3 regions of the Neorhizobium sp. 05N33 genome follow, and region 1 is predicted to be linked to each of the others. Evidence: riboswitches for the same ligand, from Rfam matches in the RefSeq annotation. Region 1 holds a riboswitch; each other region holds the start of a gene.

Region 1 (10,001 bases):
GCTGGAAAGCGATCTCAGCGACGACAACAGCTTTGCAAACCGCCTGACCGACGACCGTTACAAGAATATCGCCGCAGCCTTCAATTTCGGCGTTTCCAACGGAGAGGGGGCAGCCGCCCAGTCCAACGGCCAGATGGACGAACTCTTCGATACCTACGACCAGACGATCGCAGCCCAGAACGATACGATCGAGGAAGACACCCGTTATTTCAAGGTCATGCTGGGCGAAACCGGCAATATTACCAATGTCGATCAGCTGCTGGCCAATCCGAGGCTCCGCGACTACCTGTTCACCGCCTATGGCATCGATACGAAATATTACAACTACAATGCCATCCGCGGCGTGCTGACCAGCGATCCGGCCGATCCGACCAGCTTTTACAACACCGCCTATGGCAACAACCTCGACCAGTACAATGCGGCGAAAACCGAAGACACGGAGCTTGCCGAGCGGCTGAGCCTCAGCACCGGCATTCCCACGCTGCAGGATTCGATCGCGCTCGGCCAGCAGAAGAAAACCGATCTCGAAACCCAGATCGCCGCCAAGCAGGATCAGCTGAACAATGGCGGTCCGGCGACCCTCCAGGCCGAGATCGACGCCATGCAGGTGGAGCTGACCAATACGGTGCAGGCAATCCAGACGGACCAGGATAACCTGACGACGTCGCAGACGCGTTATACCGAGCTGGATGGCAGGCTGGTGCCGATCGCCCAGACGGACTCGCGACGCGCCGAACTCGCGACCATCATCAGCGCCGGGGCGTCCGATGCACCCTTTCTCGCATTGATGAAATCGCTCGCCGAGGATTTCAGCTTCAACGCTGACGGCTCTGTGCCGGCAGGCGGCGCGGTCACTCCGGAAAAGCTGCTGGAGATTGTCGGAGGTTTCTTCAACAAGCAGACCCGGATCACGCATGGCGAGGCGATGTTCAATCAGGAGCTCTTCGAGCAGAAGCTCAAGACGGCTACCAACGTCAGCGATTTCATCAATGATCCCCGGCTTCTCAAATATATCAAGGTCGCCTTCAATCTCGACAAGGTCACGGTCGTCAAGTCCACGATCGAACAGATATTGACGAGCGATCTCTCCGACCCTGACAGCTATGCGAACCGCTTTGGCGTTACCAATCCGGAATATCTGGATCTCGCGAAGGCTTTCAACTTCAACACCGACGGTACCGTCGCCGCCGGCCAGGCCCAGGACGAATTACAGACCAGTACCACCCGTAGCGACTATATGAGCCGCTGGGACGACAAACAGGAAGCGGACCTCGACAAGACCATCAAGTTCTACAAGCTCGACCTTTCGGAAGTGAGGACGCTGGACGACTTTCTGAGCGCGGATGCCGACAAATCCTACGATTTTGCTCTTCAAGCGGTTGGCCTCGACCCCGCCACCGTTTCGAAGCTGACGATCAAGAGTGCCTTGAAAAGCGACCTTTCCGACCCGAACAGCTATATCTACAAGCTGAAGGACGAACGTTTCGTCTCGCTTGCCAAGCTCTTCAACTTCGACCCCAAGGGGGCCGTCACCCGCCAGGTGCTGCTCCAGTCCAATGCGGCAATCACCAACGTTGCCAAGGATTATATCCTGCGCAAAAGCCGGTTCATGGAAGGCGATGAACTCAAGGCGGCGAGGGCGAAAGCCCAGACGGAGGCCAAATATTATACTGACGCGATGCAGCGCATCGGCAGTCGCGATGAACTGCTCGCCGATCGCAAGACGCTCGACATCCTGCTGATATCGAAGGGGATAGACCCTTCCAAGGTCACCAATGATTTCCTGAAGAAGGCCTTCAATTCGGATCCCGCCGACCCCAAGAGCTTCGTGAATACCCAGACGGACAAGCGGTTCGCGCAGCTCGTCGGTACCTTCAATTTCGACTCCAAGGGTGAGATCGACCGAAGCTCGGCAGGCGAGGCCCAGAACGGCGGCGAAGTCGTCGCGACCCAGGACCTTTACGTCCGCCAGCTTCTCGAAAACCAGCAGGGCGAGGAAAATCCGGGCGTCCGCCTGGCGCTTTATTTCGAGCGTATGTCGGACAGCATCACCGACCCATACGTGATCCTCGGCGACGAGGCGCTGAAGGAGTTCTTTCGCGTCACTTTCAGCCTGCCCGCGGAAATCGCCAACATGGACGTCGACCAGCAGGCCAAGATCGTCAAGAACAAGCTCAACCTCGAAGATCTGAGCGATCCGGAAAAGGTCAAGAAACTGGTCCAGCGCTTCACGATCATGTACGACCTGGAAAACAGCCAGAATACGGCATCGGCAGTAAGCATTCTAAGCAGCGACGGCAGTTCGGTCGGCATCAGCTCGGACACCCTATGGGCATTGTCCCAGATCCGGATGGGCTGAGAGCGGGCGGTTATCAGGCGTCGGTGGTCTTTGCCGTCGTCTCGAAGTGCGGATCTGCATTCGATTCGAGCCAGTCGAGGTCGGCGCGCATCGCGTCGCGGCTCGCTTTCTCCATCCGCCGGTAGCGCGACAGCAGTTCCCGGCCAAATTCCGTCAGACCCGCACCGCCGCCGCTTTTGCCGCCGTGGCGGGTAAAGATCGACGGCTCCTTGAACATCCGGTTGATCTCGTCGCCGAGCAGCCATGCCCGCCGGTAGGACATGCCGATCGAGGCGCCCGCCGCCCGGATCGAGCCGTGTTCGGCGATCAGTTCCAGAAGCTGCGCCTTGCCCGGACCGAGCCGCACGCCGTTGTCGAGGTCGATCCGGATCGTGGTCTTCGAGGGCCGGCTCATGGAATGGTCACCACCTTGCCGGGGTTCATGATGCCGGCGGGATCGAACGCCTGCTTGATGCGCCGCATCAGGTCCATCTCGATCGGCGAACGGATATGGGCGAGTTCGTCGCGCTTCAACTGACCGACGCCGTGTTCGGCTGAGATCGACCCACCGGCGGCGAGCACGATGCTGTGGACGATCGCGTTGATCTCCCGCCAGCGGCCGATGAATGCCGCCTTGTCGCCCGCCATGTCGGCGCTGATGGGCTGCGAGATGTTGTAATGGATATTGCCGTCGCCGAGATGGCCGAAGGCGCAGACCCGCGCACCCGGCATGGCCGCCAGCACCGCCTGTTCTGCCTCCGCCATGAAGGTCGGGATTTTCGAGACCGGCACCGACACGTCGTGCTTGATCGAGCCGCCTTCGGGTTTCTGCGCATCCGACATGCTTTCGCGCATGTGCCAGAGCGCCTTCTGCTGCGCGACGGAGGAGGCGATCACGGCGTCGCGGATGAGGCCTGCCTCGAAACCCTGTTCGAGCAGCGATTGTACCATGGAACTAGCCGTCTCGGCGGAATCCGAGGTCGAGATGTCGATCAGCGCGTACCATGGATGCGGCTCGGAGAGCGGATCGCGCACGCCCTCTATATGCCGGACCACGAATTCGATGCCGATGCGCGGCATCAGCTCGAAACCGGTCAGCGCCGTGCCGCAGAGGTTCGAGGCCCGCTCGAAGAGTTTTAACGCGTCTGCCGGCGAATTGAGGCCGGCAAGTGCGACCTGGTGCCCGACCGGCTGCGGAAAAAGTTTCAGCACCGCGCCGGTAATGATGCCGAGCGTGCCTTCCGCGCCGATGAACAGGTCGCGCAGATCGTAGCCGGTATTGTCCTTCTTGAGCCGGCGCAGGCCGTCCCAGATCTCGCCGGTCGGCAGCACCACTTCGAGCCCGAGGCAGAGTTGGCGGGTATTGCCATAGGCGAGCACGGCAGTACCGCCGGCATTGGTGGAGAGGTTGCCGCCGATGCGGCAGGAGCCCTCTGAGCCGAGCGACAGGGGAAATAGCCGGTCGACGGCTTCCGCCGCCTTCTGCACGTCGGCAAGGATGGCGCCGCCGTCGGCGACCAGCACGTTGGCGACCGGATCGACGTCACGGATGCGGTTCATGCGTTCGAGCGAGACGATCAGGTCGCTGCCGCCGGTGCGCGGCGTCTGGCCTCCGACAAGGCCGGTATTGCCGGTCTGCGGCACGATCGGCGTGCCTGTCTCGCTCGCGAGCTTTAGGATCGCGGACACTTCCTCGACCGAGCCCGGCTTCAGCAGCATCGGAGAGGAACCCCGGTAGAGTCCGCGGCCCTCGACCAGATGCGGCGCAAGATCGTTCGCGTCGCGCAGCACGTGATTTTCGCCGACGATCGCGGCGAAGCGGTCGAGAAGTTCTGGTTTCGGCCCGGAAATATCCATCAACGTCTCCTCCTCTTTTGCCCCGGCTCATTCTCGCGGGGCGGCGGCCCTCGCCAGCCGGTCGTTGATCGCTTCGCCGAGCCCATGGTCGGGAATGGGCGTGACGGCGATGCTGGCGGCGCCGGTGGCGTCGGCCCGCTTCAGGTAATCGAACAGGTTTGCCGCCGCCTGCGCAAGATCGCCCGACGGGCTCAGATCAAAAACCGCCGTCGCGAGTTCCATTCCTTTCACGGGAGCAGAACCGAGCCGGATCAATGCCTCGCCGGTCTCGACATGGTCGGCATTGAGCCTGACCGCCGCTCCTGGCGCGTAATGGGAAGCGAGCATGCCGGGAGCTTCGATGATTGCCGCTGGTCCTTCCGGTCGGATCACCGCAAGGCCGGTTGCACGTTCGATCTCTTCCACGGCCACCCCACCCGGCCGCAGCAGCCGGATCACGCCATCCTCGACACGAACGATGGTCGATTCCACACCGACCGGAGCCGCGCCGCCGTCGATGATCAAAGCCAGCTTGTCGCCCAGGTCGTCGGCCACATGGGCGGCGCTGGTTGGGCTCACCTTGCCGGACGTGTTGGCGCTCGGCGCCGCGAGTGGCTTGCCGAAGGCGCGGATCAGATCGGAAGCGAAGCCCTTGGGAAGCCGGATGCCGACCGTATCGAGCCCGGCCGTCGCCAGCGCGTGGATGCCACTTTCGGGCTTTAGGGCCAGGATCAGGGTGAGGGGGCCCGGCCAGAAGGCTTGGCCAAGCTTTCGCGAAATCGGGTCGAAGTCGGCATAACGCTCGGCCATGGCTAGATCCGACATGTGGCAGATCAGCGGATTGAAGCGCGGCCGGCCCTTGGTCTCGTAGATGCGGGTGATGGCGGCGGGATTGGTGGCATCGGCCGCAAGCCCGTAGACCGTCTCGGTGGGGATCGCCACGGGTAGGCCACCGCCGAGCACGGCGCAGGCTTGGGCGAGCGCGCCGTCATGGTCCCGGGTGATGTCGATGATTTGAGCCGTCATATCCGCCCGTCAATAACGCGGAGCCCGGCGTCTTCATAGCTTTTTGATGATCTCGCGGAGCATTTCGTTGGAAGTGCCGAGCATCAGCACGTTCTTGATCGCTTCCATCGGATCGTTGGTGCGGAACAGAAGGCCATTCTTGCGGATCGATCGGTTGATCTGCAGCGGCTGGCCGGCCTCTCGTTCGACCGCGACGGCGAAATACATGCGCGAATAGGCCGTGCTGATACGCTCGAAGAACGTTTCCTCCCCGCCCATCTCGGAAACGAAGTTGGCAATGTAGAAGGACCAGCTTACCGGCACGCCGTGGGCAAGCTGCGTTCTTGCCGCCGTGACATGGCAATAGCCGAGATGCGGCCGCTCATCGAGCGTGTGGTGAAAGATGATCTTCGGAAACTTGATCGAGCGATGGAAGGAGTTGATCCGGTTGTGGCTCGTCTCGCCGGCCGCCTCCAGCCTTTTGCCTGTGCGCTCGGCGACCTCGTCATGGGTGAGATAACGGCGCTCTTCCGGCAGCCAGATCGGATTGTAGCGGGCGATGCGCCCCGTCCGAAGGAATTCGGAATGGGCAGCGGTCTTCACTGCCACCGGCGCCGGAGGCTTTGGTGGAGGAGCTTTATAGTAACGGATTTTCCCCTTGGCCTGCACGGTGGCATCGCTCCCATTCGAGCCGGGATTTTATGGCTTATCCCTTAATGACAGGTTTCGCTTTCGCGGGGCTGGAGTGTTGCATTCCGGGCCGTTTCGCCGCTGTCGCCAACGCGGTTGCCGATGTCGCAATGTCGCCTATGCGACACGCCCGCTCGATGGTTATATCCGCCTCGATCTTGAGGTGCCGCCTGTCTAGGGAAGGCGGAGAATTGGGAAGCCGGCAGGGGTCTTCGAAACCTTGATCCGGCGCTGCCCCCGCAACGGTGGTGGAGCAACAAAGCTTGGTACAGGCCACTGGGAAAGAGCCGAAAAGGCCGCCCGGGAAGGCGCCGAGCCCGTCCCGCAACGGACAGCTCCTGAGCCCGGAAACCAGCCTCGGGACAAAAGATGACGACCGGACGCGGCGGGCGTTCGGGACAGGGTTTGGGGCGGGCCTGGGGCCGGCCGGCATTTCCATGTCCTTCCGCTGTCCACATTGACGAGGAAGGTAAGTATATGGAAATTCGCAATCAGGCCCTGCGGCAGCTCAAGAACCGCCGCGAGGGGTTCAGCCTCGAACAGCCCTTCTATACCGATCCCGCCTATTTCAAGCTCGATCTGGAAATGATCTGGTACCGCGACTGGCTGTTCGTCGGGCATGATTGCGAGCTGCCCAAGGCCGGCGCCTATTTCACCCTGCAGATCGGCGATTATCCGGTCGTTATCGTGCGCGGCCGCGACAACCAGATCCGGGCGCTGCACAATACCTGCCGCCATCGTGGCAGCCGTGTCTGCACCAAGGAACATGGCTCGGCGGTGCGGCTCGTTTGTCCCTACCATCAATGGACCTACGAGCTGGACGGCTCGCTTCTGGTCGGTCGCCAGATGGGCCAGGACTTCGACAAGACCCAATTCAGCATGAAGAAGGTCCATTGCGAGAGCGTCGCCGGCTTTATCTTCATCTGTCTTGCCAACGAGGCGCCGGATTTCGCGCCGGTTCGCGCCGCCATCGAGCCTTATATGGCCCCGCACCGCCTGTCGGAAGCCAAGGTCGCGCACCAGTCGACGATCATCGAGAAGGGCAACTGGAAGCTCGTCTGGGAAAACAACCGCGAATGTTACCACTGCGCCGCCAACCATCCGGAGCTCTGCCGCACCTATCCGGAATCGCCGACCGCGACCGGTGTCCAGGGCGCCAAGGACGATCCGGTCATCGCCGCCCATTGGCAGCGCTGTGAGGAGGCCGGGTTGCCGAGCGAATTCCGGATGGACGAGACCGGCCAGTTCCGCGTCGCGCGCATGCCGCTGATCGAGGATGCCGAGAGCTATACGATGAGCGGCCGCAACGCCGTACAYCGCAAACTCTCCGACGACGTGACGATCAATTCGATCGGCACCATGCTGCTGTTCCACTATCCAAGCAGCTGGAACCACATTCTCGGTGACCACGCGATCTCGTTCCGCGTCACCCCGCTCGGGCCGGAAGAAACGGCGGTTACCACCAAATGGCTGGTCCACAAGGACGCGGTTGAGGGCGTCGACTACAATCTCGAAGACCTGACCCATGTCTGGAACATGACCAACGACCAGGACCGCCAGATCGTGGAGGAAAACGCTTTCGGCATCCGCTCGCCCGCCTACGAGCCCGGTCCTTACTCGCCACTCCACGAAGGCGGCGTCATGCAGTTCGTCGAATGGTACTCGAACTTCATGGTCAACCGGCTGCAGGGCGACCAGGCGAAACTTTCGATCGTCGCCTGATCGCCAATTCGTGATCGGCGTTGATCGGCGCGGGGCGTGGCTCCAGGAACGGAATCCCGCGTGTGGCGTTGTTTTCTGATTGAAAATCAGAATGAGGAAGCACCCCGCATGAACGCCTTTCGCCTACGCCTGACCGCAGCGGCAGTCGCCGTTGTCACGACATTTGCTGGCCTTGTACCTGCGCAGGCTGTCCAAATGCCGGCTCCGCCATCCGGCATTTCGGCCGCCGGCGATGTCACCAATGTCCAGTACCGTCGCGACTTCCGGCGTGACCGATACGGTTGGTATCGCGGCCATCGCGGTTACCGCGACCGCCGCCCCGGTTATCGTTATCACAACGGTTTCTGGTTCCCGCTGGCCGCCTTCGGTGCCGGTGCCATTATCGGCGGCGCTATCCAGGCGGATCGGGGTTATGGCAGCCGCCACGTCGCCTGGTGTGAAAGCCGTTATCGCAGCTATCGGGCCTGGGACGATACCTATGCACCGCGCGCCGGCGTGCGGGCGCGCTGCATCTCGCCTTACAGGTAAGCAGGTATTGGCCCTCTCGACGCGGAGCCCGGTCGCGGCGTAAGCCGGTGGCCGGGCTTGTTTGTCGCGGCGCACGTTAATCACGCATTCAGGATGAACTTCCCAAGGGTTGCAGCGAAATTCTATTTCGCTGCATACTGAAATAATTGGCTGGCAAAAATTGAAACACCGACAAGGGATATGGGGGACTTAATATGACTCTTTTGAAGAAGATTGCGGTTGCGGGCATCTCTGCTGCCGTTCTCGCCGGCTCGCTGATGCCGGCTCAGGCGATGCCGGCACCGACCGCTCCGGCCGCCGGGATCGAAACGAACGCCAATGCCGACGCGACCCTCGTGCAGTATCGTCGCCATGGCGGCGGCTGGTATGGCGGGTATCGTGGTTATCGCGACTACCGCCCGGGTTATCGCCGCCATAACGGCTACTGGTTCCCGCTGGCGGCATTTGGTGCCGGTGCGCTGATCGGCGGTGCCATTGCCTCCCAGCCGCGTTACGTCGAGCCGGCGCCGGTCTATGGCGGCGGGGACGACATCAATCCGCGCCACTACGAATGGTGCGCCGAGCGTTACCGCTCCTACGATGCCTATTCGAACTCGTTCCAGCCGAACTACGGCCCGCGCCAGACCTGCTATTCGCCCTATTTCTAAGAGCGGTCGATAGGCAACGTTCAACCCGTCCGGCATCATCCCCGGGCGGGTTTTTTGTTTGTCCAGCGGTCAGAGAATACCGGTGCGTTTCAACAGCCACCAGGCGGCAAGCACCGAAATGACGATCAGGCCGAAGGCATAGGCTGTCCCCGAGCCATTCCCCTCGAAGGGCAGCGACGCAGTGTTCATGCCGAAAAAGCCGGTGACCAAGGTCGGCGGCAGCAGGAAGGCGGTCATCAGCGACAGAATGTAGAGGTGCCTGTTGGTCTCGGAGGAGAGTTTCGAGTCGATTTCCTCATGCAGCAGCCGGGCGCGCTCCTGCAGGGCGTAGACGTCGTGATCCGCCGCCTCCAGCCGGCCGATCAGCCGTGAGGCAGCGTCGTCGAAACCGGGCGGCATCTCGTCGTCGTCGGTCGCCGCCGCGCGCCTGAGCAGCGTCAGCACCGTCCTCAGGTGCCGGTGCAGCCGGACCACCGTCCGCCGGATCGGCGCAAGGCGGCGCCGCTCGTCGCGCGGCGTGTTGTCGTAGACGAAATCCTCGATGATGTTCATTTCCTCGGTCAGCTCCATCACCAGCGCGATCAGCGTACGCTGGAATTCGGCGACCAGCGTCTCGAACACGTCGATCGGCTTCTTGTAACGCGAGGCGTTCTTTTCGATCGCCGCCCGCACCCGGTCGATCGAGCGCAACGGCTGCAGGCGGGTGGTGATGATCACCCTGTCGGAGACGAAAAAATGCAGCCAGCCGATATCGCGGGTCTCGCTGTCGAACTCGCGCTGGAAATCGACCAGTGTGCCATAGACCAGCTGCTCGTCGAGCGTCACCGCCGCGTGCGTGTCGTGGGTGGTGAGTGCGGCGATGGCCGGTGGCGTCAGGCCCGGGAAGTTCTCCAGAAAGGCGTTGACCCGACTGTCGACGAGGTTGAGATGCAGCCACAGAAAACCGTCGCCGACATCGAGATCGCTGCGCGCCGCATCGAGCGGCAACCTGGTGCAGGGCGCCGCTCCCGGATGGAAGTGATAGGCCCAGACGAGGCCGGGGATAGCGGGGTTCATGAGGGACATGGCCGAGGAATCCGAAAGCATAGGCATCACTCCATAGACCTCTTGTGTAACGCCTGTTTCAACAACGTTCTCTAAAAATTCCTTGAACGCTCCAGCGCCGTTTGTTACATGTAACAAATCAAGGAGTATTTCATATGGCCAGTTCCGTGAATGAGCGTGTCAGAAAACGT
Region 2 (10,001 bases), on a different contig from region 1:
TGAAGATCTGAAAACTGTCGATCACCGAGACCACGAGCAGGAACAGCGTGGTCGGCGCGACCAATGGAAAGGTGATGTCCCTGAACCGACGCCAGCGCCCCGCCCGGTCGATGCGCGCCGCTTCGTAATAATCGTCGGGAATGGCGTTGAGCCCGGCGATGAACAGCAGCGTATCGTAACCGAGCTGCTTCCAGATCGCCACGATGCCAACTGCGACCAGCGCCAGGTTGACGTCCTGCAGCCAAGGAATCTTGCCGATGCCGATGGCGCCGAGCGTCAGGTTGATGAAGCCGATATCGGTGTTGAACATCCAGCTCCAGATCACCGAAATCGCCACGGAACTGGTGACATAGGGAAGGAAATAGACGCCCCGCAGCAGCCGTGCGAAAGCATGGCTTTCCCTCAGGAGATGGGCAAGCGCCAGCGCCAGGATCAGTCGCGGCGGCACGCTCACCAGCATCAGGAGAAAGGTCACCCAGAGGGAATGATGGAACTGATCCGAGCCGAACAGCTCAAGATAGTTGTCGAAGCCCACATATCTGGAGCGTCCGTTGAGGATATTGGTCTGATGGATGCTGAGCCAGGCGGAATAGACGATTGGCCAATAGATGAAGAGGCCGAGCAGCCCGACACAGGGCAGAAGATAGAGATAGGGCCTCAATATTCGCATCGCGTTCTAACGTTTTCCCAAGGTCACGCTTTGACTTAGCGGCCCAGTGCGAAAGTCTCGTGACATTTTCCACTCCCTGCGTCATTCGCCTGTAACGTCCCCTTCCTACCCTTTCGCGATAGCGGTCTGGGCCGTCGAACCGGTATTTCAACCGCCGTTTCAACGAAAAGGAGAGAATGGGATGTTGAGGAAACTGCTTATCGCGGCGGCCGTCGCGGTGCTTGCGGGCCAGCCGGCGCTTGCCGCCCCCGTCGAAATCACCTTCTGGCATTCGCTCGCCAAGAAGGGCACGGACGCGGTCAACCAGATCGTCGACAAGTTCAACGCCTCGCAGAGCGAATACAAACTGAAGGCCGAATATACGGGAAATTACGACGACACGACCACCAAGCTGCAGGCCGCCATCCCGGCTGGCCAGGCACCGGACCTCATGATGCTGGAGGTCACCCGCTACGGCCTGTTCGCCGATTCCGGCGTGCTCGAGCAGCTCGACCCCTACCTTCAGAAGGAAGGCGCCGCATTCCTTGACCAGTATCAGCCGTTCGCGCTCGAAGGCCCGAAATATCTCGGCAAATCCTATGTGCTGCCGTTCAACGTCTCGACACCGGTCATGTACTACAACAGGGACGCTTTCCGCGCTGCGGGTCTTGACCCGAATACACCGCCGAAGACCTGGGACGAACTGCGCCAGATGTCCGCTAAGCTCACGGTTCGCCAGGGCAATGACGTCAAGCAGTGGGGTGTCATCGGGTTCGGCCAGTTCGTGCGCTGGGCCTTCGTTGCACAGGCCGGCGGCGAATGGGTCAGCCCCAAGGACAATTCCGTGCTGATGGATAGCGATGCCTCGATCGGCGCCTATACCTACATGGCCGATCTGATCCGCAAGGACAAGGTTTCGCCGGAAGCAGCGGCGATCAACGAAAGCCTTGCCAGCCAATATTTCACCAGTGGCCAGGCTGCGATCAATTTCGACTCGACCGGCGGCTTCGGCGCACTGCGCGGTGCCGTGAAATTCGATCTCGGCGTTGCCCCGCTGCCTTGCGGCGTCAAATGCGCTGCCCCGATCGGCGGTGCGACGATCGGCATCAATTCGGCCTCCGACGAAGCCCATCGCAAGGGCGCCTGGGCGTTCCTGAAATTCATCTCGCGCCCGGAAATCAACGCGATCACCTTCGTGGAGACCGGCTACCTGCCGATCATGAAGAAGACCGCCGACGTCGACATCGCCAAGAAAGCGATTGCTGAAGAGCCCGGTTATTCGGTTGCCATCAAGCAGCTCGACGTGGCCTTTGTGCGCTCGCGCCCGCCGGCAATGCCGGCAATCCGCGCCAAGGAACCGTCGGTCTGGGAAGCGATCGTGCTCGGCAAGACGCCGGAAGTACAGGCTCTGAAGACCTTCGGCGCCGAAATGCGGACCATGCTGTCGAAAAGCGGCGGCTGATACGAAGAGCGTGACATAAGAGCCTTGACCCAGACGACGAAAAGCCCGGAGAGGCCAAGCGCCTCTCCGGGCTTTGTTTTATTCGGCGAGGCAAATATCTGGGATGGACCCCCGTTCGATTTGTTGTATTGAGGGACCCATTCCCGAGAAAGACGCCGAGGTCGCAATGACATCGAATATGCCCGTAACTTCCCCAGCCAATGCCGATCTCGACGAGCAGGCGCTGTTCTTCCACCGCTATCCGCGGCCCGGCAAGCTGGAGATCCAGGCGACCAAGCCGCTCGGCAACCAGCGCGACCTGGCGCTTGCCTATTCTCCGGGCGTTGCAGCCCCATGTCTGGCGATCCGCGACAACCCGGATTTGGCCGCGGACTATACCGCCCGCGCCAACCTCGTCGCCGTCGTCTCCAACGGCTCGGCCGTGCTTGGGCTTGGCAATATCGGCCCGCTGGCTTCAAAGCCGGTGATGGAGGGCAAGGCCGTCCTCTTCAAGAAATTCGCCGGGATCGACGTGTTCGACATCGAGATCGACGCGCCCGGTATCGAGGCGATGGTCTCGACCGTTTCGGCGCTCGAGCCGACCTTCGGCGGTATCAACCTCGAAGACATCAAGTCTCCGGAATGTTTCGAAGTCGAACGCCGGCTGCGCGAAAAGATGAACATCCCGGTCTTCCACGACGACCAGCACGGCACCGCGATCATCGTCGCTGCCGCGGTCCTCAACGGGCTTGAGCTCGCCGGCAAGAACATCGCCGACGTGAAAATCGTCACCTCGGGCGCGGGTGCTGCGGCACTCGCCTGCCTGCACCTCCTCGTTTCGCTCGGCGCGAAGAAGGAGAATATCTGGGTCCACGACATCGAAGGCCTCGTCTATGACGGCCGCAATACGCTGATGGACGAGTGGAAGGAAATCTACACCCAGAAGTCCGACAAGCGCGTGCTTGCCGACAGCATCGGCGGCGCCGACGTGTTTCTCGGCCTGTCCGCCGCCGGCGTGCTGAAGCCGGAACTCCTGGAGCAGATGGCCGACAAGCCGCTGATCATGGCGCTGGCCAATCCGACGCCGGAAATCATGCCCGAGCTTGCCCGCGCCGCCCGTCCCGACGCGATGATCTGCACTGGCCGGTCGGACTTCCCGAACCAGGTCAACAACGTCCTGTGCTTCCCCTATATCTTCCGCGGCGCGCTTGATTGCGGCGCCCGGACGATCAACGAGGAAATGAAGATGGCGGCGGTCAAGGCGATCGCAGCGCTTGCCCGCGAGGAAGTCTCCGACGTCGCGGCGCGCGCCTATTCCGGCGAGTCGCCGATTTTTGGCGCAGACTATCTGATCCCCTCGCCCTTCGATCCGCGCCTCATCCTGCGCATTGCGCCGGCGGTTGCCAAGGCTGCCGCCGAGACCGGCGTCGCATCGCGGCCTATCCATGATTTCGAGGCCTATCTGGATCAGCTGAACCGCTTCGTCTGGCGCTCCGGTTTCGTGATGAAACCGATCTTCAGCGCAGCCAAGGTTTCGGAAAAGAACCGGGTGATCTTTTCGGAAGGCGAGGACGAGCGCGTGCTGCGCGCAGCCCAGGTTCTGCTCGAGGAAAAGACCGCGACGCCGATCCTGATCGGCCGTCCTTCCGTCATCGAGGCGCGGCTTGCCCGTTTCGGCATCCGAATCCGCCCGAATGTCGATTTCGCCGTGGTCAACCCGGAAGACGATCCGCGCTACCGCGACTATGTCGACGAATATTTTGCGCTGGTCGGCCGCGAAGGCATCAATCCGGAAGCGGCACGCACCATCGTGCGCACCAACAATACGGTGATCGGTGCGCTGGCGGTCAAGCGCGGCGATGCGGATGCGCTGATCTGCGGCGTCGAGGGCCGTTATGACAAGCACCTCAGCGACGTGAACCAGATCATCGGCAAGCGTCCGGGCGTCTGCGCGTTCTCGGGCCTCAGCCTGGTGATTTCCCAGCGAGGCGCGATGTTCTTCACCGACACGTTCGTCAACTACAACCCATCCGCGCAGGAAATTGCCGAGATCACCATTCTGGCGGCAGAGGAAATCCACCGGTTCGGCATCACCCCGAAGGCAGCGCTGATCTGCCACTCGAATTTCGGTTCGCGCGATTCCGAAAGTGCGCAGAAGATGCGGGCCGCCCTGAAGCTGGTACGCCAGCGGGCGCCGGAGCTGGAAGTGGACGGCGAAATGCAGGGTGGTTCTGCCCTGTCGGAAACGCTGCGCAAGCGGGCCATGCCGGACAGTTCGCTGACCGGCGAAGCCAACCTGCTGGTTTTCCCGAATCTCGATGCGGCAAATATCTCGCTCGGTCTCGTCCGCAACCTCACGGATGCTCTGCATGTCGGCCCCATTCTTCTCGGGGCGGCCCAGCCGGCGCATATCCTGTCATCCTCGGTCACGTCGCGCGGCGTGGTGAACATGGCGGCACTCGCCGTCGTGGAGGCATCGCAGCCCAATCTGCAATTTCAATCCTGAGTTGAATAACTCTCTCGATGCGATGTCTTGAGCCCCGCCCGGGGCTCAACCGGCCCTTGGATAGATTTCGCCATGCGGTGGTCTCGGCTTTATGAGATTATCAACCGGCACGTTCCATGATGTCATCTTCCAGTAAAGGAGAGGATGCCGGAATTGCCGATACCGCTTCGCGGCCTGCTGACCATACCGCTCTTGTTTTTGCCTGCCGCAGCGCTGGCGGGAGACCCTGCCGTTTGCGCAGCGCTTTACCGGAAACTTGGAAACAGCCCGGAGATCATCGGCAATACGTCGGCGGCGCGCAGCTATGCCCAGCAGCTCGGCGAATATAATGCCGATATCCGTGAACTGCGGGTCGACATGCGCCGCGCCGGCTGCGGCAACGGCAGCGTCGTGGTCCTCGGCGGCCCCAATGCCGAAGTCTGCGGCCAGATGCGAGATGCGCTGGGAAGAATGGAGCAGAGCCGCGACACGCTGACGGCTGAGCGCAACGGTTCGCGGCAGATAATCCTGCCCTCGGAAGAGCGCAATGCCATTCTCGCCGCCATTCGCGAACAGCGCTGCATCCCTTCTTTCGAGCCGCTGCCGCCTGTAGTCGACGACAAGCGAAAGGTGCCGGGCATCGAACTTCCCAGGCAAGAGGAGCCTTATTCCGGAATTACCAACCTGCGCACCCACCCGCCGCAAAAGCCGCAGGCGACCGCGGTCCCGCCGCCAGTGCTCACGCCGCCGCCGGAGCGGCCATACGACCCCAGCAAAAAGGTGCGCACCGTCGGGCCGACCTTCCTGCCCGAAGCGGGTATTGATCTCACCAATCCGAAATCGGCAGGACCACAGCCGCAGCAATAATCAGCGGCTGTCCCATCGGTCCTGAAAGATCAGCGCGTCCAGGCCCAAGCGCTGGCGCCAGCCCTTGAGCGCCAGTTCGGGTTCGCCGTAGAGCCGATCGACATAACCGAGGCAGAGCCAGGCGACGATCTCGACACGGTCGGGAATACCGAGCAGCCCGCGCACGTCCTCGTCGCGGAAAATGCTGACCCAGCCAACACCGACGCCCTCGGCCCTTGCCGCGAGCCAGAGGTTCTGCACGGCGCAGACGGTCGAATAGGCATCCATGCGCGGATTGTGAGTGCGGCCGAGCACGACCGGACCGGCGCGGTCCGGATCGCAGGTAACGCAGATCGACAGCGGCGCCTTGACAATGCCTTCGAGCTTGAGGCTGCGGTAGAGGTCGCGGCTTTCCTCGGCAAACATCTCCACGGCCTCGTCATTGGCGCGCGAAAAGGCGGCCCGCGCGGCCTCGCGTACCGCCTGATCGCGGATGAGGATGAAATTCCATGGCTGCATGAAGCCGACCGAGGGTGCCGAATGCGCGGCGCCAAGCAGCCGCATCACCAGGTCGTCCGGCAGCGGATCGGGCAGGAACTGGTCGCGCACGTCGCGGCGTGTCTCGATCGCCCGGTAGACAGCGGCGCGTTCGACCTTGGAAAACTCGCCTGCAGGCAGCAAGGCATGCGCGAAAGGATCAGTCTGCATCGTTAAGTCCCCAACAATGCCGTCGCTCCCTTGCCTTCCCGGCACGAAGCCTTTGGGCAAAAAGAGGTCCGAAACCTTTCCGCCGTCCGCGCGGGCTGGTCTATCTCGTCAGGCCGGTCTTCTGACTTGGTTTCATCCGCCTGCACCGCCGCCTTCCCGGTTTCCCAGTGGCTTTCATATATTGCGGCCGAGCGTCCACCTCACAGCGTTGGGCACGTTCCGGTTCCACCCCGGATTCCCGATTCTCCGGCTTGTCGCCGGCACCTGACAGGATCGTTTATGCCCTTACGCTATCCCCGGCGCAAGGCGTTCATGCGACAGGGAAATAGCGCACATAGGCAAACTCATCGCCATCAGGCGACCAGTTCGGCGAATTCATCGTGCCTTGCCCGCCGAAGAGCTCGAACACCGTTTCGACATTGCCGCCGTCCATGTCCATCAGCCTGACGCGGACGTCAAGATCGCGCGGATGGTCGAAGACATCGGCGTCGTAGGAGACAAAAACGATCTTGTCACCCTTCGGTGACGGATGCGGAAACCAGTCGCCGTAACCGCCGTCGGTGATCCGCTCGGCCGCGCCGCCTGCGGCCGGGACGCGCCAGATCTGCATCAGCCCGGTGCGACTGGAATTGAAATAGATCCATTTTCCATCCGGCGAATAGTCCGGCCCGTCATTGCGGCCCTCGCCGAATGTCAGCCGCGTCTCTGCGCCACCTTCGATGCCGATGGTATAGATGTCGAACTCGTCGCCGCGGATGCCGCAATAGGCGAAGTTTTTTCCGTCCGGCGACCAGCCATGCCAGTAGGACGGCAGGTTCCGGGTTACCAGCCGCGGCACGCCGCCACCGGCGGAAAGGACATAGATCGCCGACTTGCCTAACTCTACCTTGTCGGAAATGGCGATCAGCGAACCGTCCGGCGAAATGCCGTGGTCGTTGTTGCATTGGCGGGCAAAGCCGGTATCGACCGGTTCAGGCCCGTCACCACCCTCCGGTGACAGACGATAGATCAGGCCCTCGCTGTTGAGCATCAGGTAACGCCCGTCCGGCGACCAGTTGGGCGCTTCGAAGAGGGCTTCCGTCTGCCAGACCACTCGCATCACCCTCGTCCGGATATTAAAGATCTCGACCGAGCTGCGCGAGGCCATGATCCTCTCCTATCGATCGCGGAAACGGTTGGTGATCGGATAACGCCGGTCGCGGCCAAAATTCTTCTTGGTGATCTTGACGCCCGGCGCCGATTGGCGCCGCTTGTATTCGGCGAGATAGAGCAGGTGTTCGATCCGGTGAACAGTCGCGATGTCGTGGCCGCGGGCGACGATCTCCTCGGTGCCCATTTCCAGCTCGACGAGGCATTCGAGAATGTCGTCGAGCACCGGATAGGGCGGCAGCGAATCCTGGTCGGTCTGGTTGGGTCTGAGTTCCGCGGACGGGGCCTTGGAGATGATGTTCTTCGGGATCACCTCGCCGCTTGGGCCAAGAGCCGTCGGCGGCAGGTGTTCGTTGCGCCAGGCGGCCAGCGCGTAGACCTGCATCTTGTAGAGGTCCTTGATCGGATTGAAGCCGCCGTTCATGTCGCCGTAGAGCGTCGCGTAGCCGACCGACATTTCCGACTTGTTGCCGGTCGTCACCACCATCGAGCCGAACTTGTTGGAGATCGCCATCAGGATCGTGCCGCGGGCGCGGCTCTGGAGGTTCTCTTCGGTAATCCCCTCGTCGGTTCCTTCGAACAGCTCGGCCAGCGCTGACGAAAAACCGTCCACCGGCTCGGCGATCTGCACGATGTCGTACCGGCAGCCGAGCGCCCTGGCGCAATCGGCTGCGTCCTTCAGCGAATCCTCGGAGGTGTAGCGATAGGGCAGCATCACCGTGCGCACCCTCTCCTCGCCCAGCGCATCGACAGCGATCGCCGCGCAGATGGCACTGTCGATGCCGCCGGACAGGCCGAGAACGACCGACTTGAAGCCGTTCTTGTTGACGTAGTCGCGGAACCCCAGAAGGCAGGCGCGGTAATCCGCCTCCTCCTTTTCCGGAATGCGCGCCATCGGTCCGCGGGCGCAGTGCCAGGTCTCGCCAATCCGTTTCCATTCGGTGACGGCGACGGCCGGCTCGAACTGGCTCATCTGGAAGGCGAGCGACTTGTCGGTGTTGAAGGCGAAGCTTGCGCCGTCGAAGACCAGTTCGTCCTGACCGCCGAGCTGGGCCGCGTAGATCATCGGCAGGCCGGTCTCGATCACCTGCTTCAGAACGACCTGATGGCGAATATCCACCTTGCCGCGAAAATAGGGCGAACCGTTCGGCACGAGCAGGATTTCCGCCCCGCTTTCCGAGAGCGTCTCGCAGACGCCGAGATCGCCCCAGATATCCTCGCAGATCGGAATGCCGAGTCGCACGCCGCGGAAATTGACGGGCCCCGGCATCTCGCCGGCGATGAAGACCCGCTTTTCGTCAAACTCGCCGTAATTCGGCAGGTCGATCTTGTCGCGCACGGCGATCACCTTGCCGCCGTCGAGCACGGCGATCGAATTGTGCCGGCCCTCCTTGCCCTGACGCGGGAAGCCGATGATGACGCCGGGGCCGCCGTCTGCCGTATCGGCCGCAAGCTCCTCCACCGCCTTCAGGCAGGCGTTGAGGAAAGCCGGTTTCAGGACGAGGTCTTCCGGCGGATAACCGGACAGGAAGAGCTCAGTGAAGAGGATGAGATCCGCCTCTTCACGGGCGGCATCCCTTCTGGCTTCTCGGGCCAGCGCCAGATTGCCGGCAATATCGCCGACTGTCGGGTTGAGCTGGGCAACGGCGATACGAAATGTCTGGCTGATATCCTGGGTCATGGTACCGATTTAATGTCCGCAGCAGACCGCGGCAACGTTGTTCCGAGAGTTTTTTATGGTTCAGGCAGATGCGGGACGATCGCCCGGATAATGCGGCACGCCGTCCTCCGGCAGTTCGTAGAAATCTCCCTTGTCGGCACAGTAGATATGCTCGCCCATGACAAGTCCACTCGGCTGATCGAAAGCGCCCGCCAGGATCGAAATGCTTGCCGCGCCCTCCGCCTGCCAGAACAGCGCAGAGCCGCATTGCGAGCAGAAGCCGCGCCGCGCTTCATCGCTGGCGCGATACCAGCTGAGTGCCTCCTCGCCTTTGAGCGTCATGTTTTCGGCACGAACGCTGGTCGCCGCATAATAAAGCCCGGTCTGGCGGCGGCATTGCGAACAATGGCAGGCCGTGACTGTCCGCAGCGGACCTACCGTCTCAAACCGGATCGCACCGCACAGGCAACGACCGCTGTTCTTCTGCTGCATGCACCATCCTCGACGAAGCGACGGCCCAGTGTCGCGGGCGTGGGCCGCGGGGTCAAATCTATTCCGCTGATGATGATCATCAACGGAAGCTATATCAAGATACGGAAAGGCCGGCGTCGCCGCCGGCCTTCTCCGATTTCAACGATGATGCGCGGCGGTTCAGCCGTTGACGACCATCCGCTTTTCGTCGCGGCCACTCTTCATCCGCTCGGCGAGCAGGAAGGCCAGTTCCAGTGCCTGGTCAGCGTTGAGGCGCGGGTCGCAATGGGTGTGGTAACGGTCCTGCAGGTCGCTCGCCGTTACTGCCCGGGCGCCGCCGGTGCATTCGGTGACGTCCTTGCCGGTCATCTCGATATGGATGCCGCCCGGATGGGTGCCTTCGGCGCGGTGGATCTGGAAGAAGCTTTCGACTTCCGACAGGATCCGGTCGAACGGCCGGGTCTTGTAACTGTTGAGCGTGATCGTGTTGCCGTGCATCGGATCGCAGGACCAGACGACTTTTTTGCCTTCCCGTTCGACGGCGCGGATCAGCTTCGGCAGCGAATCGGCGACCTTGTCGTAACCGAAACGG
Region 3 (10,001 bases), on a different contig from region 1:
CGCGACACCCGGAACTTACATTTTTATTCCGCCACGCGTGCCACACAACATCACCAATGTCAGCCTGAAACCCGCTCGCGTGCTGATGACAGTCTCACCGCCCGGCCATGAGCATTATTTCCAAGAGCTTGCTCAACTTGCCGCAGATGGTGCCCCGGATCCAGAAGCGCTCGCCAGCCTGCGAAACCGTTTCGACACCGATCAGCTTTCAACCCTTACCACAGCCACGTAGGCTCGATCAGGCGGCGCCCCAGTGGCCATCGTTGAGAGCGGCCCTGGGTGCACTGGAAAAGCCACTGGCGACACCGCCGTAGCATTGCCGGCGCATAGTCAGGTGCGCACGCCGCCCCACTTGTGTCGTCACTCCGCTCGTGCCCCAACACCGTCCTCGCCGCGGGATGCGGTGGATGGGGACGCGCGGGTCCTTATCCATATTGTCGATCCTGAAAGAAAATACCACGTGCAAACCCGGCACTGCAGAACATCTTTGACCTTACCGAAGCCGAGACCGGGTCGCGGCGGCTCATGGGCACTGGAGTGAACCTTCCTGAAAACGGGAGGGCTCTCGGAATTTCTCCTAAATCGGTGAAGACGCTCGTCTGCGGTGCCTCGCTTATGCTTAGGCAGCTCGTCCCAGTCGGCAAGAGAGAGCCGACACGGCGCCCTCGTGATAAGGATCTCTTGACGAAGGCTGCCCCGGCGGGCCGAGCCAAATCGAGTTGCCAGAGCGACTCAGGAAGAGACCTTGTGTGGCTTGCTGGGCGCGGTCTTCTGGGCGCGTTGCTGCGCCGGGCCTCCAACACTGACAAGATCGTGCGCCGTGTTGATGAGACCGATGTGCGAGAGGGCCTGAGGGAAATTGCCGAGCAGCCGGCCAGCGACCGTGTCATATTCCTCCGCCAGCAAGCCCAGGTCGTTTCGAAGGTCGAGCATGTTGCGGCCCAGAAGCGGTAAATCGGTATGCAGTTCAACGGCGTGAGGGCCGGCGACAGCGCTGAGCCCGTAATCCTTACGGCGTACCCAGGGGATCGCCTGACCATTTTCGAACCTCAGGACCAGCTCCATTTCCATTTCGACGGTTCCGGAGACACCGGTCACAATGCGATCACGTCAAGCGAGCGATCCCGCTCCCCGACCGGCATGAAATCCGTAAGTGTAATAGTACCAGTAGGCGTCTCGAACCGCGTTTCAAGGATTGCAGTGTCAGGAAGGTAGCGCCGGCTCACTTTCGCTCCCTTCCCTACCGGCGTAATTTGCCAGCGGCCGTTTTCGGGGGTTCCGAGAAGCGCTGCAAAGCAAGCAGGTGAGTCAAACCTGGGCAAGCATAGCCAATCGATTGACCCATCCTTGCCCACAAGTGCTGCAGACAGCATGTTGCCGATCAGCCCATAATCCTCGATGCGCCTGACCATGGCCGCGATCACCCGCCATGCGCAAAGGAGGGGTAGTCAGTCATGCCGCCATCGACGAAGACGGTCGTCCCGGCGACGTAGCTGGCGGCGTCTGACGCGAGCAGAATGGCCATAACCGCGACGTTCTCTGGCTCACCTATTCGCTGCAGCGGGATCTTCGTCAGCAAATCTCGATATCCATCGGCATCCTCCCAGACTGGCCTGTTGATCGGCGTGCGAATTGCCCCAGGCGCTAAGCAAAGCACACGCACACCATGCGGCGCCGCTTCCTGCGCCAGGGATTTTGACATCATTGATATTCCCGCCTTGCTGGCCGTGTAAGCACTGTAGCCGGTCCAGCCGATGACCTCATGGACACTGGTCGTATTGAGCACGACGCCCGACCTCTGCGCGACCATGCGCTTGAGCGCTTATGCGCGCAAAAATAGGTCCCCTTCAGGTTGACATCGATGATTTTGCACCACGCCTCGACATCACTTTGCCACCCAAGCGAAAAGCGACCGTCAATGCCGGCGTTGTTCACAATCACATCAATCCCGCCCCACGCATCGTCCATGACGCGGAACATTGCATCGACTGCACTGGCGTCGCTTATGTCGGCCATCAGCCCGAGAGCTTGACCTCCGGCGGCGGTGAACTCATCAACGAGCATCTCGGTTTGTTCGGGGTTGACCAGATAGTTGACTGCAACTCGGGCGCCTTCCGCGGCGAAGGCCTTCGAGATTGCGGCTCCCAGACCGGAATTGCCTCCCGTCACGAGAACGCGTTTGTTTGTGAGGCCGAGGTTCACTGTGATTTCCACTGGAAATGAATGACCGCGCCAGCTGGCGCTGCGATCGGGTAACGTCGAAGCTGGACGCTTGTTCCTGGCATGCCTGCACGCGTTCCGGATTAACAGAAATCCCATCGCTCGACTGGGCAAGGAGTTGCATGGTTTCAAGGACCACATTCCGGAGACGGACGAGTACGGAATTCGCTCCTTTGTTTACCGTGCAAAGAAGCCCTTCGATCCCGCGCTACTTCAGGCGTTCATCGATAAGCCGTGGCCTGGCGTGGTCCGTGCGAAAGGTTTCTTTTGGCTTGCAACGCGACCTCACTATGTCGGCGAAATCAGTCAGGCAGGAGCCTTGTCCGCACCAGCAAGATGGGCCTTTGGTGGACATCCGTTCCCAAGGGTCAATGGCCACAGGAACCGGGCTTCCTCAAAATGATGGCCCCCTATCTGGATCCGGTCTGGGGCGATCGCCGCCAGGAAATTGTCTTTATCGGCGCCGACCCTGTGGATGAGGCGAAAATTCGAGCGGAATTGGACTTTTGCTTGATCGACAGCGAGGTCTTCACACCTCAACTCTGGCACAACCTGCTGGACCCATTCCCAAGTTGGGATCGCCAGGCAACATAAGCGAAAGCTTGAGACCAGTCGATTGACAGTCGACCATGACAGTGTAGGGTCATCGCGTCGTGGTTCTTCCGCCGAAGGGCGGAAGCTAAGAGGGAATCCGGTGTGATACCGGAGCTGTCCCGCAACTGTGAGCGGTGAGCCGTTCGTCCATCAAGTCACTGGCAGAAATGCCGGGAAGACGGGCGATAAAGGCTTTGACCCGCGAGCCAGGAGACCTGCCTGACAGAGAGAAATTCCGTGGTCGGGGTGTGCCACAGGAATGAAGGTGCATTGGGCCTCCGGTAATTTCCGGATCCTGGCGTGCCGTCATTTTTGCTGCCTCCTCGCGTTTTTGAGATCGAGGCAGTGGACCAGAACAACATTCCATCCGGCGCGCCGAGGCGGGCGATCCTGCTGATCGTGAAATCCGCCTTTGCTGCGTCTCCCCATCTGGAAATGCGGCGGCTGGCCGGTCTCGTGGCGCAATCCCGGCCCGGTACCGTGGTTCGCTTTGCCTTCACCGAGCAGGGCACGCCATCCCTGCGCGAGGCGCTTTCCGCCCTGCTCGACGTGGATGTCGACAGCCTCACCATCGTCCCTCTCGTCCTGCCGATGGAGCCGAGTTTCCATATCTGGCTGACCAAGTCGCTGAAACGCTGGAGGGCGTCGGACGAACAGCCCTGGCCGGCGCTTTCGATTTCCAGAGACGTCTCTTCCAGCGCTTTGATGACACCGCTCATCGGCGAATTGCTGGAAACCTCCGAAGGCCTTGATGTTCCCACCGCAAAACCTGTCGCCCAGGAAGGCTCGCTCGTACCCGCCCAGAAGCGGCGCGCCCTCGTTTGCGCCGGCGGAGCCTGCAATTCGGCCGGCACCGAGGTGATCTGGAATCATCTGCGTAACCAGCAGGAACGCCGGAAGCTGCGCGTCACCGGCGACGGCACGATGACGGCGAAATCCACCTGTCTCGGACCCTGCAATCTGGCGCCCGTGCTGCAAGTGTTTCCCGAGGGCACTTATTACGGCGGCGTCACCAAGACGCGGTCGACCGGATCATCACCGAACATCTGCTCCGCGACGCGATCGTCGAGGATTTCGCCTATCACCCGACCGGCCGCAAGCAGCGGCTGCGCACATCGTCCGAACAGAACTGAGGAGAGAGAATTGTCATCCAGACTCATGTCGCGCCTGGCCGCGGCCTGGCTTGCTACGGCGGCCGTCAGCACGGCCGCAACCGCGTTTGCGGCCGAACCGCTTCGCGTCGGCGCCACCTACATCACCAGCGGCACGGATCCGGCCAAGGGCTCGAACGGCTGGGCGCTGGTCAGCCATGGAGTGGGCGAGAACCTTTTCACCGTCGACAGGGACGGCAAGCTCGTACAGGAACTCGCCGACAAGGCGAAGCGTACCGACGACCTGACCTGGACGATCACGCTGAAGCCCGGCGGGATGTTCTCCGACGGCACGCCGGTGACTGCCAAGGCGCTCGCCGCCGGCTTCGACAACACGTTCGCCAACAACAAGGCGGCGCTTGCCACCGGCGGCAAGCTGACCTTCGAGCCCGCCGACGATCTCACTCTAAAGGTGAGGACGGAGAAGCCCGTTCCCTATATCCAGGCGCTTTTCGCCGAATGGCCGCTGATCGCCTATAAGCCGGCCGGCGACAGCAATGCCGTTTTTACCGGTCCCTACCGGATCGCAGCCTTCAAGACGGATGCGTCGATCACGCTTGAGCCGAACACGCATTTCGTCGGAGCCGACAAGCGCTCGCCGGTGAGTTTCCGCAAGTTCGGCGATGCGCAGTCGATGACGCTGGCGCTCGAAGCCGGCGAACTGGACCTCGCTTTCGGCCTGCCATCGGAGGTTGTTGCCCGCCTCAAGACCAATCCGGACCTGACGATCAAGTCTTTCCCGGTCGGATACCAGTATCTCGCCTTCTTCAACACGACCCGCCCGTTGCTCGGCGACGTCAAGGTCCGCCAGGCGCTGGATCTTGCCTTCGACCGCAAGGAACTGGCCGCGGCGATCAACGGTGGAGATCCTGCAACAGGCGCCTATGCCGCCTATTTCCCGTTCGCCGGCAAGGACCTGCGCCCGACCGATCTCGCCAGGGCCGGCGCGCTTCTCGATGAAGCCGGCTGGAAGAAGGGTGACAGCGGCGCCCGCGAAAAGGATGGCAAGCCGCTTCGCCTGCTCGCCATCACCTATCCGCAACGCCCCGATCTCGTGACCATGCTGCCAGTCGTCAAGGTCGAACTTGCGAAGATAGGCGTGGCGATCGACACGCAGGTAGTCGAGAATATTTCGCAGGTGGCCGCGGCCGGCGATTTTGACATCGCGCTCTGGGCCCAGCATACCGCGCCAAGCGGCGATGCCGCCTTCTTCCTGAACTCGATGCTGAGAAGCGGCGCTTCGCTCAACTATGCGAAATACGCTTCACCGGACTTCGACGCTATCCTCAACCGCTTCGCCACGGAAGGCGATCCGGTCAAGCGCGTGACGATCGCACTTGACGCGCAGGCAAAGCTGTTTTCCGAGGCGCCGGCCTCCTTCCTGGTCTCGCCGGTCTGGTATGTCGGCATGTCGAAGCGGCTGAAGAACTACGAGCCCTGGGGATCCGACTATCACGTGCTGCGCGCCGATATCGGCGAGGCGAAGTAAGGCGGCATGAGCCCGGTTCGGTTCGGCGTTCAATCCCTGACGGGCCTGCTGGGGGCTTCACTCGCCTCCTTCACCGCGATCACCCTGATGCCGGCCGATCCGGTCGCGATCGCCATCCGCATCTGGAACCTGCCGGCGACGGACGAAACCGTCGCGGCTCTCAGGACACAGTGGGGTCTCGATCAGCCCCTGCTGCTCCGCTACGTCCACTGGCTCCTGAATTTTCTGACGGGAGACTGGGGGCGATCCTTCCGCACGGGAGAACCGGTGCTTGGCGAATTCCTCGAGCGCCTGCCCGTTTCGCTGTCCCTGGGTCTTGCCGGCCTGGGGCTCGCCATTGTGCTCGCAATTCCGCTCGGGTTTTTTGCGGCGGCTCGGCCGAAAGGAGTGGTCGATCGCTTCAGTCGAATACTCTCGGTCTTCGTTCAGGCCGTGCCAGGCTTCTGGCTCGGGCTCGTGCTGCTCTGGGTGCTGGGCGTGCAGTTGCGATGGATGAGGCCCTTCGCCAACGACTGGACGGCCGTCGTCCTGCCGATCCTGCTGATCGCCCTGCATTCCGTTGCAGCCCTCGCCCGCGTCTATCGCCGCGACTTGACGGAAACCGCCGCGCAGCCGCATTTTCGAACGGCGCTTGCCAAGGGGTTGTCGGAACGGCAGGCGCTGTGGCGGCACGGCCATCGCAGCGCCCTTTACGGGCTGCTGGCGGCCGTGCGATCCGAAGCCGGCTGGGTGATCGGCTCGACGGCGACGATGGAAATTCTGTTCGGCCTGCCCGGCATCAGCCAGTTCCTGGTGCAGAGCATCGCCGCCCGTGACCAGATGGTGCTGCAGGCCTATGTCATGGTCGTCGCCCTCTGGATGCTCGTGATGAATGGCGGTGCATATCTCGCCATGCGCTTCCTCGATCCGCGTCTCGCCTGATGGCCCGATCCTGATGGTACGATATTGCCTGCTCGCGGCACTCGCCGCCTTTCTGATCCTCGGCGGTGTCTGGCAGCCGCATGATCCGGATGCCGTGGATATCCTTGCCCGCCATTCCGGCATGACGGCAAGCCATGTGTTTGGAACCGACCATCTCGGCCGCGATCTCCTGTCCCGCATCATGGCCGGCGGCTGGCGGACGGCCTGCGTCATCCTTTCCGTCGGTTTCATCGGCTTCACCGCCGGCACGCTCCTGGGCACCGCTGCCGCTGTTCTCGGGACCTGGCGCGAAACGCTCATCCTGCGCAGCTGTGAATTCTTCATCGTGGTGCCGACGCTCGTGGTAGCTTTGACGGCGGCGGCGATCTTTGGGCTCTCGCCACTCAGCGCCGGCCTGGCGCTCGGCCTCGCCGGCATCGGGCCGCATGCGCTGCTTGCCCATTCGCTGAGCAAGCGGGTGCTCGGCCAACCTTTCATTCTCGCGGCGCAAAGTCTCGGCGTCTCGTCATTCGGGATGATTTTCCGCCACCTTCTTCCGAATACGCTGCCGTTGATGCTCGCTTATGTGGGAAACCAGGCGGGTCTGGCCGTCGTGGCGTATGCCTCGCTGGCCTTCATCGGACTCGGCGCCGATCCCTCGAAACCGGATTGGGGATCGATGCTTTTCGAATACCGCATCTTTATCTTCGACCATCCGATGCTGATGATCTGGCCGGGCGCGGCAATTGCAATCACGGTCTCCGCGCTCAATTGGGCCTTCGATAATCAGGAGGCGTAGTCCCAATTTTCATAGTCGCGATCGAAGCCGAACGACATACCGACTTCGACCGAGCATGTTCAGGTCATGTGACGGGGTATCAAATCACGCCGGTCAGCAGACCGACACCCGCCAATGCAGCAATGCCGCCGACCGACTGCACCACAACGCGACCGCTGCGCTCGCCGGCCTTGCCGATCGCGAAGCCGAGGGCGATACCCAACGCATGAAGAAGAGCCGTCGCAATCATGAAGCCGGCCGCATAAGCGACACCGCCTGCATCCTCGGGCATCTCGGCTCCATGGGCATGACCATGGAAGATGGCGAAGAGACCGACAATTCCCATTGCGACCGCGATCGGTGCCTTGACGTTGAGTGCGACGATCGCGCCGAGCACAATGACCGAAAGCGCGATCCCGACTTCGACGAAGGGAACCGGCACGCCGAGGACGCCGAGCGCACCGCCGAACGCCATGACCAGCACGAACGTCGTCGGCACAAGCCACATGGCCCTGCCACCAAGCTGATAGGCAAAGACGCCGACCATCACCATAGCGAGGATATGGTCCAGTCCTGAGATCGGGTGGCCGAATCCATGCATGAAGCCGCTTGTGTCACCGACGCCGGTATGTGCGAAAGCGATAGAGGGCATTCCCGCGACAACGGCGAGCGAGAGAGCAAGTTTTGAAGCTTTGGAAAACATGTCGATCCCCTTTTTCTGTGACACGGTGCATGGCATGAGCCATGGTATGAGCCATGGTATGAGCCATGGTATGAGCCATGGTATGAGGAAAGATCGAAAAGCGACTACTGCGTCAATCGACGTAGCTTCGTCGCCTCAATCTTGCGGGATGAGATGGATGTTGGCGTAGCGAACACCGCGCTGGGTAGATACGCTATCGGCATAGGCGCGGAGGTCGCCGGCATTGCCCTTCAGAACGGCAACTTCGAGACAATCGGTCTCGTTTGCATGTATATGAAGGGTTGAAACCGAAAGGTCATGATGATCGTGTTGATGGCTCGTCAGTCTTTTCGCCAGGTCGCGCAAGTCGTGTTCGAACACGTATGAGAGAACCGCATAGGCCGGACGATCTGATTGGTGTTCTCCTTCATGCGATTTCGGAAGGCCGTCCCTGAGGCAATCCCGAACAGCCTCGGAACGGCTTGAATAGCCTTTTTCGTCGACCATTCGGTCGGTCGCATCAAGCAGATCGTCATCTAGGGTTATCGTGAGTCTCTGCATGCTATCTCCTCCGCGGCTGTGTGCCTGCGCGACCCATCATTAACACTGGACCATGTTTCGGTGTCTGAGTATTTAGCTAGCGAGGAATGGGGCTCCAGATGAGATCGCTCGGTATATGCGCATTGCTGATAATGGTGTTGCTCGGCACGGCCTGGGGTGCGGGTGCCCATAGCCTTCGAACCCCGAGAGATATCTCCGGCCTCGCGATCGCGCCGCTTTCGCATGGCCAGATGGCGGTCATTGCCGATCGCCGCGGAGATATCGAGGCGCTCGCATCCTGGGTCGCCGTCAAGGACGGCGACGTCCGCAAGCTGCTGGCCTTTAGTCGCGAGCAATATGGGCTTTGCCTCTGGGGGTTGATCCCACGCAGCATCGAGGACGAGGCGAGCCCGCTCAACGAATGCAGTCATGCCTACCTCGCCGCCGACCAGGCGATGCTCGTGCGCATGCGGACACTGCCCTTTTGGCAGCAGAAGGCCGGCGATCTGTTCGATAGCGTCGAAAAGGACATGATCGAACGCGGATCGTCGCTTGTCCTTTGCGCCTTCAGCGCGACCACGTTCAATACCGCCTCCCCCGTCGATCCCGACTGGCATGATTTCGCGACGCATATTCCAAGCCTGCTGACGGTCGTTCTTGCAGCAACCATGCTGCTTGCAGGGCTGTTTTTTGTCGTACTTGTGGTCCGGCGGCGAGCGCGGCCGACTCCCATAGTAGGTGCGGGACACGCTTAGGGTTTGATGTCGATCTCGCCGTCCAGCCTGGTGATATTGAAATCGTCGATGAGGATGTCCACTCGCACATTCCATGTCCCGGCAAGCGGCAGGGTCAGCCCCTCCGCCGTCCATGTGCTGTTCTCCCCTTTCGTCGCCTTGCGCTCGATCGGCTCGATCCCCGACTTCGGATTGGAAAAGGCCAGCGAGACTTCCTGCGCTTCCATCGGCGAGAAGTCTCCCGTCATCACCATCGTCGACACGGAAACAACGCCTGCCTTGCCGGGAGTGATCGTCACTTCGGCCATCGCCTTGTCCGTGTGGATATGCGTCGATGCCGGCTGCGCGGCGGCGATCTGCAAGGCCCTTGGCGGCGGCGTGAAGCGCCAGGTCGCGGCAACCCCGAAGATCAGCAGGACGATGACGGTCTCCGCGACGATCGACCGAACCAACACGCGCGTCATCACGAAGTCGCCAGCTTCCGCAGGAGCCGTCAGCTTCCAGCGGTTGAAGGCCGCAGCCAGGAAGAGAACGCACAACAGGCCGAGCTTGATCAGCAGGACATTGCCATAGGCCGTGTTGAGAAGCGCTGCTGGTTCCCTGACCTGGATCACGGCAAGGATGATGCCAGCGGCGGCAAGAACGATCACCGCATAGGGTATCGATCGGGAAAAACGTTGAAGCGCAGGGCGCGCCGCTGCGTCGGTGGCCCGGAAATTGGCGGCCAATGGTATCAACGCGCCCATCCAGATGGCGATCGTCAAGGCGTGCAGAAATACCGCCGGACGGGTCAGCCATTGGGGTTCCGCAGCACTCGCATGGCCACTGAGACAGAGCGCGAACGCGCCGGTCAAAAGTCCGCCAAGCGATATCCAGCGGCCGCTTTTGCCTGGCCCGCTTGCTAGCGCCAAGG

The links. A riboswitch is a leader RNA that binds a small molecule or an ion and turns the genes downstream of it on or off. The one in region 1 is predicted to bind cobalamin.
Region 2: it holds a riboswitch for cobalamin, as region 1 does, so the genes downstream of both, bluB (5,6-dimethylbenzimidazole synthase) here and AC1DLT_RS30275 (aromatic ring-hydroxylating oxygenase subunit alpha) in region 1, are expected to answer to the same signal.
Region 3: it holds a riboswitch for cobalamin, as region 1 does, so the genes downstream of both, AC1DLT_RS01710 (ABC transporter substrate-binding protein) here and AC1DLT_RS30275 (aromatic ring-hydroxylating oxygenase subunit alpha) in region 1, are expected to answer to the same signal.

Annotation. Positions count from the first base shown of each region.
Region 1 is NZ_JBFTNK010000028.1:11,829-21,829, forward strand. It holds gene AC1DLT_RS30250 (DUF1217 domain-containing protein) at 1-2,359, shown strand, start outside; gene AC1DLT_RS30255 (winged helix-turn-helix domain-containing protein) at 2,373-2,753, opposite strand; gene AC1DLT_RS30260 (FAD-binding oxidoreductase) at 2,750-4,195, opposite strand; gene AC1DLT_RS30265 (L-threonylcarbamoyladenylate synthase) at 4,223-5,200, opposite strand; gene AC1DLT_RS30270 (DUF6656 family protein) at 5,234-5,830, opposite strand; cobalamin riboswitch at 6,014-6,243, shown strand; gene AC1DLT_RS30275 (aromatic ring-hydroxylating oxygenase subunit alpha) at 6,347-7,591, shown strand; gene AC1DLT_RS30280 (BA14K family protein) at 7,700-8,119, shown strand; gene AC1DLT_RS30285 (BA14K family protein) at 8,314-8,766, shown strand; gene AC1DLT_RS30290 (transporter) at 8,836-9,831, opposite strand; gene AC1DLT_RS30295 (antitoxin MazE family protein) at 9,966-10,001, shown strand, end outside.
Region 2 is NZ_JBFTNK010000006.1:65,271-75,271, reverse strand. It holds gene AC1DLT_RS17000 (carbohydrate ABC transporter permease) at 1-670, opposite strand, end outside; gene AC1DLT_RS16995 (ABC transporter substrate-binding protein) at 852-2,111, shown strand; gene AC1DLT_RS16990 (NADP-dependent malic enzyme) at 2,290-4,596, shown strand; gene AC1DLT_RS16985 (hypothetical protein) at 4,741-5,442, shown strand; gene bluB (5,6-dimethylbenzimidazole synthase) at 5,443-6,129, opposite strand; cobalamin riboswitch at 6,224-6,412, opposite strand; gene AC1DLT_RS16975 (TolB family protein) at 6,440-7,276, opposite strand; gene AC1DLT_RS16970 (NAD+ synthase) at 7,286-8,959, opposite strand; gene AC1DLT_RS16965 (GFA family protein) at 9,020-9,430, opposite strand; gene AC1DLT_RS16960 (class II 3-deoxy-7-phosphoheptulonate synthase) at 9,590-10,001, opposite strand, start outside.
Region 3 is NZ_JBFTNK010000001.1:350,719-360,719, forward strand. It holds gene AC1DLT_RS01685 (cupin domain-containing protein) at 1-232, shown strand, start outside; gene AC1DLT_RS01690 (glycoside hydrolase family 15 protein) at 733-1,071, opposite strand; gene AC1DLT_RS01695 (trehalase-like domain-containing protein) at 1,095-1,412, opposite strand; partial or broken gene AC1DLT_RS01700 (SDR family oxidoreductase) at 1,421-2,361, opposite strand; partial or broken gene AC1DLT_RS01705 (CobW C-terminal domain-containing protein) at 2,333-2,814, shown strand; cobalamin riboswitch at 2,857-3,051, shown strand; gene AC1DLT_RS01710 (ABC transporter substrate-binding protein) at 3,160-5,454, shown strand; gene AC1DLT_RS01715 (ABC transporter permease) at 5,461-6,375, shown strand; gene AC1DLT_RS01720 (ABC transporter permease) at 6,326-7,153, shown strand; gene AC1DLT_RS01725 (HupE/UreJ family protein) at 7,233-7,835, opposite strand; gene nikR (nickel-responsive transcriptional regulator NikR) at 7,971-8,375, opposite strand; gene AC1DLT_RS01735 (hypothetical protein) at 8,474-9,109, shown strand; gene AC1DLT_RS01740 (copper resistance CopC/CopD family protein) at 9,106-10,001, opposite strand, start outside.